3 regions of the Exiguobacterium sp. s168 genome follow, and region 1 is predicted to be linked to each of the others. Evidence: riboswitches for the same ligand, from Rfam matches in the RefSeq annotation. Region 1 holds a riboswitch; each other region holds the start of a gene.

Region 1 (3,260 bases):
GACGTTTTCCCATCAGATGACAGAAGTGCGAACATTTGCCCGACGCCACTCTGAATCGATAGCGTCCGGTCGAGTACGCCGCGTTTCAACGGTTCGAAGTCACTCGCTGGCGCAAATGCCTGCATGAGTGCGATGATGTTATCCTGCGTCGTCACCGTACCGTCGAAGTCACAAAGAATCCGTACGGTCATGACTTGATCCCCCAAGCGTCGAGGGCGATCCGTAATTCTTCATGACGCGATGCTGCCGCCGATAGGGATTCATTTGCGAGTGCCGCATCGAGTGCCTGACGGAAAGCAATGACACCAGCCGCAGCACCTTGCGGATGACCATGTACGCCGCCGCCGGCGTTGATGACGGAATCGATACCGAAGTCCCGTACGAGTTGAGCGACGAGTCCAGGATGAATACCAGCTGAAGGAACCGGGAAGATCGATTTCGTCTGACCGAGACGGGTCGCTTCGACCGCGATGCCACGAGCGACATCCTTTGGCAAAGCGACATTGCCGTAAGGAGACGGGAATAGCGTCAAGTCTGCTCCAGCAGCACGCGGTAATGTGCCGAGTAAGACAGGAGCTGCGACTCCGTGATTCGGGCTAGCGATCAACGCACCGCTATATGCTGGATGATTGAAGATCGGAACGTTGATTTCCGGATCACTCGCCAGTTCGCGTAAGACGTCGAGTCCGTATGTGAAGGTATTCAGCAAGAATGCGGTCGCTCCAGCATCAATCAATCGCTTGGCTTGATCCTTGAGCGTAAAGACGGGACCACTGAGTGTGATCGCATATAACGCACGTTTACCGGTCCGGTGGAAGTGAGCATCGATGACCTCACGTCCGATTCGTGCCCGGTCAATCGTCGGTGTCAACGGATTGTCGTATAGGATCTCATCGTCTTTGACGAGGTCAATCCCACCAGCGAGTTGTCCTTCGAGTTGATCACGAAGGAACGATAAATCCCGTCCGATGACTCCTTTGAAGATGCTCATTAATAATGGGCGATCTTCGACACCGATCAAGGAGCGGACCCCTTCGATCCCGAATTTCGCACCTGGAAAGTCCGACGTAAATGTATCGGGTAATAGCAATTCCGTTAGTTTGATTTCACCGTCGAGTGAGAGTTTCCCGAAGACGGTCGTCAGAATCGCAGAAAAGTCGCGCGACACGTTATGTTCCGGATAACGAATCGTGATATATCCTTTGCCATCGCGCTCTTCGGTATGTACGACTTCCCCTTTGAACGAGGCGAGTTGTTGTTGTTCGAGATGATTCAGTTCCGTCCAAGAACCGACTGTCAGACCAAGCGCGAGTTGTTCAGCGCGTTGCTCGAGTCGATCACGGGCAGTCAATTGATAAGTAGCAGTGATATAAGCCATGTCTTTCCTCCTTCAACAAAAAAATGGTCTCTCGTCAGTGACAAGAGACCATGAATAATTCGAACGTGGACTCTTATCTGTCAGCTTAGTAGCTGCAAGAATTAGCACCGTGCCAAAAGGTCGGTTGCTGCGACATCGTAGGGCTTGTCCCTCCGTCTGCTCTTGATAAGAATTGGATGAAATTGTGAAATCTAATTGCAATTTTTACATGAGAATCGTCACTTGTCAAATTATTTTTAGAAAATTTATTTTTTTGAAAATACTCTTTCTATATATGGCATGAAAACGATATCGATTTCTGCTTGATTTCGATTTGACAGCGAGGAAGTCGATTGCGTAAGATTCAAATCAATATCACACACGACAACTACATACGACTCTTATCGCGAGTTGGCAGAGGGAATTGGCCCGATGACGCCGCAGCAACCGACCACTAGGCACGGTGCTACATCCAACAGACGTTTCGTCTGAGAGATAAGAGGACGCAGTGACTTTCCTGCGCCTCTTTTCGATGACGAAAAGAGGCGCTTTTTCGTGTATTACATTAGGGGGAAACTGAGATGACATACAAAGCATTCACAGAACAGGACGCGATTGAACGGGTCCGCTCATTAGGACTGATCGGCGACGGAGCCGTCGAAGCAGAAGAGATTGGCGATGGGAATCTTAACCTCGTCTTCCGAATTCGAGAAGGTGAACATCGATTGATTCTAAAACAAGCACTCCCGTACGCAAAAGTCGTCGGTGAGAGCTGGCCATTATCGCTCGAGCGGGCGTGGATTGAGCAATCCGCACTCCGTGAATTCGCCCGGCATGCCGTGCCGTTCGTACCACGTGTTTTTCATGCTAGTCACGAAGAGGCGTATACGGTCATGGAAGATCTTTCACATCTGACGATCGTTCGGACTGGACTGCTCGCGGGTGAACAGTATCCGTTGCTTGCGGAACATATCGGTTCTTATCTCGCTCGGACTTTATTCCATACATCGGACTTTGCGCTTGGTCCGGTTGAAAAGAAACGTGTTGCTCGAACGTACTACAATCCAGATTTGTGCGATATCACAGAAAAACTGATCTTCACAGATCCGTTTCATGACGCGGAGACGAACGAGATTGAAGCCGGACTGGAGGAAGAAGTGGCACGTCTTTGGGCAGACGATGAGTTAAAACGCGAAGTCGCAAAACTCGAAGCACTCTTCATCACGAAAGGGGATGCGTTGCTACACGGCGATCTACATACAGGAAGCATCTTCGCTTCGGCGACGGAAACGAAAGTCATCGATCCAGAATTCGCCTTCTATGGTCCATTCGGATTCGATGTCGGGCAATTCATCGCCCATCTTTTCTTCGCGGCATATCCAGATTACCCTACACGACGTGACGCAAGAATCAAGGACATCGATACGTTCTGGCTGACGTTTGCTTCAACGTTCCGTGCCTTATGGGAACGGGAAGCCGTCGAACCATTCCAGGCATCGGGACTTGTTGATGATGTACTGAGTACGATTTTACAGGATGCCCTTGGCTTTGCCGGTTGCGAATTGATTCGGCGGACGATCGGTCTCGCACCAGTCGCTGATTTAGAATCAATCGATTCAACGACGGAACGCTTAGAGCGAAAACGTCACGCCCTCCGTCTAGGAGCAGCGTTAATCAAACGTCGGACAGAATGCCGGACATTTGATGATTTACGAAACTTTGACGTAACGGAGGAGTTAAGCCGATGAGTGCATTTGTTCAAAGTATCCGTTACGAAGACCGTGTCTTGACGATTCTTGATCAGACACGTCTACCGCAGGAAGAACACTATGAAGTCATTACTGATCTTGCGCAAGCAGTTGAGGCAATCAAACAATTGCGTGTCCGGGGCGCACCTGCGATC
Region 2 (3,260 bases), on a different contig from region 1:
TGAGAAAGTCCAAATCGGAATAGTTACGTTTTAATAATGGAGGTATCATATAATGAAAAAAATCATTCCCGCTTTAACAGTTGCCTTCGCGAGTGCAAGCGTCCTCGCGGCTTGCGGATCAAATACCGATTCATCGACTTCAGATAGCAAACAGACAGAAGTCTACGCATCAACGTTTGCGACGGCTGCTATCGCCCGCGAAATTGGTGGCGATCAAGTCAATGTCAAAATGATTGTACCACCTGGAGCGGATCCCCATTCTTACGAACCAACATCAAAACAACTCACTGAGATTGCTAAGGGCGACTTGTTCCTCTTAACCGGTACGACGCTCGAGCCGTATTCGAAAAAAATTCAAGAGAGCCTAAAGGGTACAGACGTCCGCTTCATTGAGACGAGTAAAGATGTCAACTTACTAGAATCTGATGCTACACTTCATGCACATGAAGAAGAGGGGCATACAGAAGACGAACATGCCCACGAAGAAGAAGGGCACGATGATCATGCAACGGATGAACACGCGCATGAAGAAGAGGGTCATGACCATGGAAAATACGATCCACACGTCTGGCTCGATCCTGTCAACGCGAAAGCAATGGCACGCTCGATTACAACTGCCTTATCAAAAGAAGTACCAAAAGACAAAGCAACATTCGAGAAAAACTTAAAAGCGTTCGATCAGCAAGCAGATGAATTGGACGAACAATTCAAACAAGTGGTTGCTGATGGATCGAAAAAAGAACTTCTCGTCACACATGCCGCATACGGTTACCTCGCAGAACGATATGGTTTCACGCAACTACCGATTGCGGGAATCTCTCCTTCCGATGAACCGTCACAAAAGCAACTGGCTGCTTTAGTGAAAGAAGCACGGATGCATGATTTGAAATACGTCGCGTTCGAAGAGACGGTCTCACCTAAGGTCGCACGTGTCATCCAAAAAGAAATCGGAGCTGAATCCGTGACGATTCATAACCTAGAGTCGGTCACGAAAGCACAACAAAACAGTTCTTATTTCAAGTTGATGGAAGAAAACGTCCAAACGTTGAAACAAGCACTTCAGTAAAGTACAGTTGACACGCGTTACTCAATGCGGTACGGTAAGAAACGTGTTTTACAACAATTGAATGACTTCTTTTTATCGCGAGAAACGGAGGGACTGGCCCAATGATGTTTCGGCAGCGGACGATTTGATTCGTACTGTGCCAAATCCAGCAAGCGAAAGCTTGAGAGATAAGAAGAGCGTCTTTATTTCATAAAGACCTCCTTCTTTCTTGCGAAGGGGTCTTTTTTTGTATCTTTGAGAAACGAGGTGTCAACAATGAATGAAACCATCACGCCTAACAAATGGGCACTGCTTCCCCTCGTCGTATTCTTGGTCCTCTTCATCGGAGCCGGGATCTTCTATGGCGACTTTTACAAATTCCCGATCCTTATCGCTGCATTGATCGCTTTGATCTTTGCTGCAATCACGACGAAAGGATCCATCAATCAAACGGTTGAACGAATTGCAACGGGTGCCGGAAATCCCGATATCATGATCATGGTCTTCATCTTCTTATTAGCCGGTACGTTTTCTGGAACGGCAGAAGCAATCGGTGCCATCGATGCGACCGTCAATGCTGCTTTGACGTTCCTACCTCCATCACTCCTGATGAGTGGTCTGTTCGTCATTGCCGCCTTCATCTCGATGGCAATGGGAACATCGACTGGAACGATTGCTGCACTCGCGCCGATCGCCTTCGGTATTCATGAAGCAACAGGCATCAACGTTGCGATCGCAGCGGCTGCTGTCGTTGGTGGATCGATGTTCGGCGATAACTTGTCGTTCATCTCGGATACGACGATTGCTGCCGTTCGGACACAAAAAACGAATATGCGTGATAAATTCCGAACGAACTTCATGATTGTTCTACCGGCTGCTATTTTAACGGTCATCCTGCTTGCATTCGTTTCCGGTTCTGGTGACGTCGTCGAAGCAAAAGCATTCGAGTTCTATAAGTTAATCCCATATCTCGCTGTCATCGTCCTTGCACTATTTGGCGTCAATGTCATCCTTGTCCTCATCGGTGGTACGTTACTCACCGGCATCATCGGTATGATTGATGGTAGCTTCGGCTTGAGTGGCTTCGTTCTCTCGATGTCTGAAGGAATGATGGGCATGGCGGAAATCTCCATTTTGACGCTCCTCATGGGTGGTCTCGTCAGCTTGATTACGTTCAACGGTGGAATCGCCTTCTTAAAAGAGACGCTGACACGCAAGATTTCACAGCGTCGCGGTGCCGAATTCAGTATGGCGGCACTCGTCAGTGCAACGAATCTTGCGACAGCAAACAATACGATCTCGATTCTCGTCGCTGGACCACTGGCAGCTGAAATCGCCGATACGTATGAAGTCGATCGCAAGAAATCAGCGAGTATTCTTGATATCTTCTCTTGTGGGATTCAAGGCATCATTCCGTATGGAGCACAACTATTGATTGCAGCAGAATTGACGAAAACGGCTTCTCCTGAACTGATTCCGTATCTGTTCTATCCATTCCTCCTCTTCATCTGTGGATCAATCGCCATTTTCTTCGGATTGCCACGCATGAAGAAGACAGCGACGAAGCAAGAAAAAATTTCTTCGTAACCATAAAACAGGTCCAATCGCGTCGACGATTGGACCTGTTTTATTATTTTTTATGCTTCGCTTGTCGTTCTAAGATTAAATAAGCAATTGCCGGAAGGGGGAATTGAACCAGTCCAGCGCCTCCCCAAACCCATGGATTACGTCCTGATTTTCGCGCACTAAGAAATAGACCCACTGCCTGCGTTACTAACAAGGCGCCAATACTAAACCAAGTACATTTGGATAACTTTTTATTCTTTTGAGCCATCTTTTCTCCCCCCTCTTTTAACACACGATTAAATCTCATGATTCTTTTCTATTTTACCTTATTTCATTCCTCTATGAGCATGGAAACGGACGTCTTCGTTCGTTCATGCTAAACTAAACGAGCAAATCTAAACTACGTTTTATGAGGAGGAGTAACACATGCAATACGCAAAACTTTCAAACGGTATTACGATTCCCCAAATCGGATTCGGTGTCTGGCAAGTAGATGAAGAGACAGAAGCACCTGCTGCTGTCGCTGAAGCATTACGCGTCGGCTATCGTCATATCGATACGGCTGCTGTCTACAAAAACGAGCGCGGTGTCGCAAAAGGAATCAAGGAAAGCGGCGTGAAACGTGAGGATCTCTTCTTAACGTCAAAAG
Region 3 (3,260 bases), on a different contig from region 1:
ATACCAATCAGGGAAATCAAACAAACGACGAAAGCAACGATCGGGACGAATGGAAAGAGTGGTGTGCGATAGACCAATTCGTCGACCGTATGCCCTTCGCGGAGAAATTGTTTCCGGAAGCGATACTGGGCAACGCTGATACTCATCCAAACGACGACGACAGCGAGACCGGAAATCGAGACGAGCGCAATATAGACACTTCCTGCTGCATAGATGCTAGACAGCAAGGCAAGTCCTCCGCCAAGCATGCTGAACAATACGGCTCGTAGTGGCACCCCATTTGGCGTCACCTGGGCGAAGAAGCGTGGAATCATGCGTTCGTTCGCAAGCGACCAGAGCATCCGAGAGGCGGCGTAAAGTCCAGAGTTCGCTGCCGACAAGATCGCTGTCAAAATGACGAAGTTCATCACGTCTGCTGCGTAAGGAATTCCGATTCGTTCAAACACGGCGACGAACGGACTTTCGAGTACGCCTTTCCCTTCCGTTGGCAACAAGACGGCTAACACGATGATCGTACCGACGAAAAAGAGAACCAGTCGTAAAATCGTCGTCCGGATCGCAAGCGGAATCGTCCGTTTCGGATCGACTGCTTCACCTGCTGCTACACCGATCAGTTCCGTTCCCGAGTAAGCAAAGTTCACGGCAAGCATCGTCATGAAGATGACGAAAGCGCCATTTGGGAACAACCCGCCTTCGGTTAACGAAGAAAAGAATGGAGCCGGACTACCATCTTGCAGTGGAATGAAGCCGACGATGGCTCCCGCACCAAGTAAAATGAAAGCAATGATCGTCACGACCTTAATCGCTGAAAACCAAAACTCGACTTCAGCGAACACGCGGACCTTCAAGACGTTGATACCAAGGATCATCGCAGCGAATAAGGCGCTGAACACCCACACCGGAATCGACGGGAACCAACGTTGCATCAAAATACCTGCTGCCGTGAATTCTGAACCAAGGGCGACCGTCCACGTCAGCCAGTAGAGCCAGGCGACTGTGTAACCGGTACCGGGTCCGATGTAATTCGTTGCGTATTTATGAAATGAACCGGTTTCCGGCATGTGCACGGCGAGTTCACCGAGACTTAACATAACTAAGTAGACGACGACTGCCCCAATCAAATACGACAAAATCGTCCCGACCCGTCCTGCTTGTTCTAACGTATAACCTGTACTTAAAAACAATCCTGTTCCAATGACACCACCTAACGACAGCATAATCAGATGACGTGATTCCATCTTGCGTCGAAAAGCCCCACTCGTTTTCATGAATTCGTTTCCTCCTCATTCCACCTATTTCAAACAAAAAACGCATCCTCACGGATGCGTAGGTCGACAATTCGGAAATCTTATCGATCGGGTGCAGCACCCGCAGGAATTAGCACAGTATCTTTCGACCTGTTGCTGAGGTTTCATAGGGCCAGTCCCTCCACCTCTCTGGATAAGTATGTAATTGTTCCTAACCCTATCAAGTCTTTTTCGAATTGTCAACACAATTCAGAATACTTCTATCCAAAAAACATTCCGCATCGTATCGATCCGGAATGTTTGGAGGTCTTATTTTTTAGCGAATAAATCCGCTGTTTTCAAGGCTGCACGAACCGCTTTCCGGTTCAATGTCCCTTGCAGATGTTTCATTTTCTTCGTTTGGGCAGCCAGTTGCGCTTTGAGCGCCGCAATCTCTTGATCCTTTTGAGCCGTTCCTGTTTGTTTCTGCAATGCTTTGATTTTCTTATCTTTTTCAGCTAATTGTGCTTTTGTTTGTTTTTGCGCATCCGCAATCTTCTTCTCTTGTTCCGGGAAGAACCGTTCGAAACGGGCGACTGCTTCTTCAAGACTTACGCCAGAAATCGGTTGGACTGGTGGGAGCAACTCAGTTTGCGCCATTTGACGGTCAAACGGTACATTCTCAGGATAGTTCGTCTCTTGATAGATATGCTCAAGATCATTCACGTTCAAGAAGTCAACGAAGTTGTCGAAGTTACGCGCTTGAACACGTGCTGGACTTTGGAAGTCAGCGTTGGCTACGATGTCGGATAATTGTGTATCCGCTTTGATGTCGTTCGCCCAAATGTGCGTCAATTGATGGTATTCCGTCAATTCGCGCATCCGTGCATCTTTTGGAATGAGGATACTCGGCGTACCCGCAAGCGTCGCTGTGATGTTTCCGTGCAAGCGCGCACCAAAACTAAGGTCTGCTTGTCCGATGAAATCGAACCATGTCTGTGCGTTCAAGAAGAAACGGACCCGATCATTCATATAAGCAGGATCCGACATCTTCACCGGATAGTTCGTCACTGAAAGATCTGCGATCGGGTGCGTTCCTGTGTACGTTAACTTCAGTTCCTTCATCCACTGGGGAATGAAGTAATGATTCGGGTATTCTTCCATTCCGCGTGTAATGAAATCAAGGACGTTTTGTGGAGCCAAACGTGACGAGTTGACCGTAATCATCGACTCAGGTGTGATGTTCGTTTCACGGATGTGCAAGTCGCGACCAAACGCGTACATCGAAGGACATCCAATGACACGATGATCGATCCCTTCGCGGAAACCAAGACGTGTTAAGTATTTCGATGTGATCTCTCCGCGAAGACCAAGCATGCTTGAGCGCTCGAGAACGGCACTGACGAATGCTTTAACATCTTCATCGAATGGGAATCCACCATCTAAGTCTGGTTCAAACGGTGCACGTAATCCTACACCGATGACGACGACTGGAATCTTTAATTTTTTGATGAGACGTGTATATTTCCGTAACGTCGGTACGAATTCTTTTCGGAATGCGTCCGCTAACGGAATGACATAAAGATCAAAGTTGGCATTGATTTCGTCTGCCCGTTCTTCGTCGTAATAGTAATAGTCAGGTGTAATCGTCGTACCTTCTGTCATCAACGTACGAAAGATACTGTATTGATAGATAAGATTTCCAACGTTTCCTCCAATGGAATTATGTTTCATCAAATAAGGAGCATCGAACTGTTCGAATGGTGTCATACCTGCACGAATAATAATACGTTTCATAATAGATAAACTTCCCCTCTCGTCTGCTTCATTCGTCCTCGCAAGAAAAAAAAAAACGGAAAAATATATTATCAGTTTTTTTCAATCTCATTAAGAATAGATGAATTTTATTTCGGAAGTCAACGATTCCTAAGGGAAACAGGTCTTTCGTCATCAAAACGAAACATTTGCATTACTCCATAATTTTGGCTCATCACCATAACACGTGGTTGCTATTTTAACCACCAAGCTCGAGGC

What was found. A riboswitch is a leader RNA that binds a small molecule or an ion and turns the genes downstream of it on or off. The one in region 1 is predicted to bind S-adenosylmethionine.
Region 2: another riboswitch for S-adenosylmethionine. It lies ahead of KNQ15_RS14820 (Na+/H+ antiporter NhaC family protein); the one in region 1 lies ahead of mtnK (S-methyl-5-thioribose kinase).
Region 3: another riboswitch for S-adenosylmethionine. It lies ahead of KNQ15_RS08260 (amino acid permease); the one in region 1 lies ahead of mtnK (S-methyl-5-thioribose kinase).

Annotation. Positions count from the first base shown of each region.
Region 1 is NZ_JACSNE010000013.1:53,511-56,770, forward strand. Features, by position in the region: gene KNQ15_RS09395 (2-hydroxy-3-keto-5-methylthiopentenyl-1-phosphate phosphatase) at 1-191, opposite strand, end outside; gene KNQ15_RS09400 (2,3-diketo-5-methylthiopentyl-1-phosphate enolase) at 188-1,378, opposite strand; SAM riboswitch class I at 1,449-1,550, opposite strand; SAM riboswitch class I at 1,756-1,859, shown strand; gene mtnK (S-methyl-5-thioribose kinase) at 1,939-3,105, shown strand; gene mtnA (S-methyl-5-thioribose-1-phosphate isomerase) at 3,102-3,260, shown strand, end outside.
Region 2 is NZ_JACSNE010000032.1:14,514-17,773, forward strand. Features, by position in the region: gene KNQ15_RS14815 (metal ABC transporter solute-binding protein, Zn/Mn family) at 53-1,066, shown strand; SAM riboswitch class I at 1,136-1,240, shown strand; gene KNQ15_RS14820 (Na+/H+ antiporter NhaC family protein) at 1,322-2,632, shown strand; gene KNQ15_RS14825 (hypothetical protein) at 2,676-2,879, opposite strand; gene KNQ15_RS14830 (aldo/keto reductase) at 3,038-3,260, shown strand, end outside.
Region 3 is NZ_JACSNE010000011.1:40-3,299, reverse strand. Features, by position in the region: gene KNQ15_RS08260 (amino acid permease) at 1-1,268, opposite strand, end outside; SAM riboswitch class I at 1,346-1,447, opposite strand; gene KNQ15_RS08255 (polysaccharide pyruvyl transferase family protein) at 1,557-3,023, opposite strand.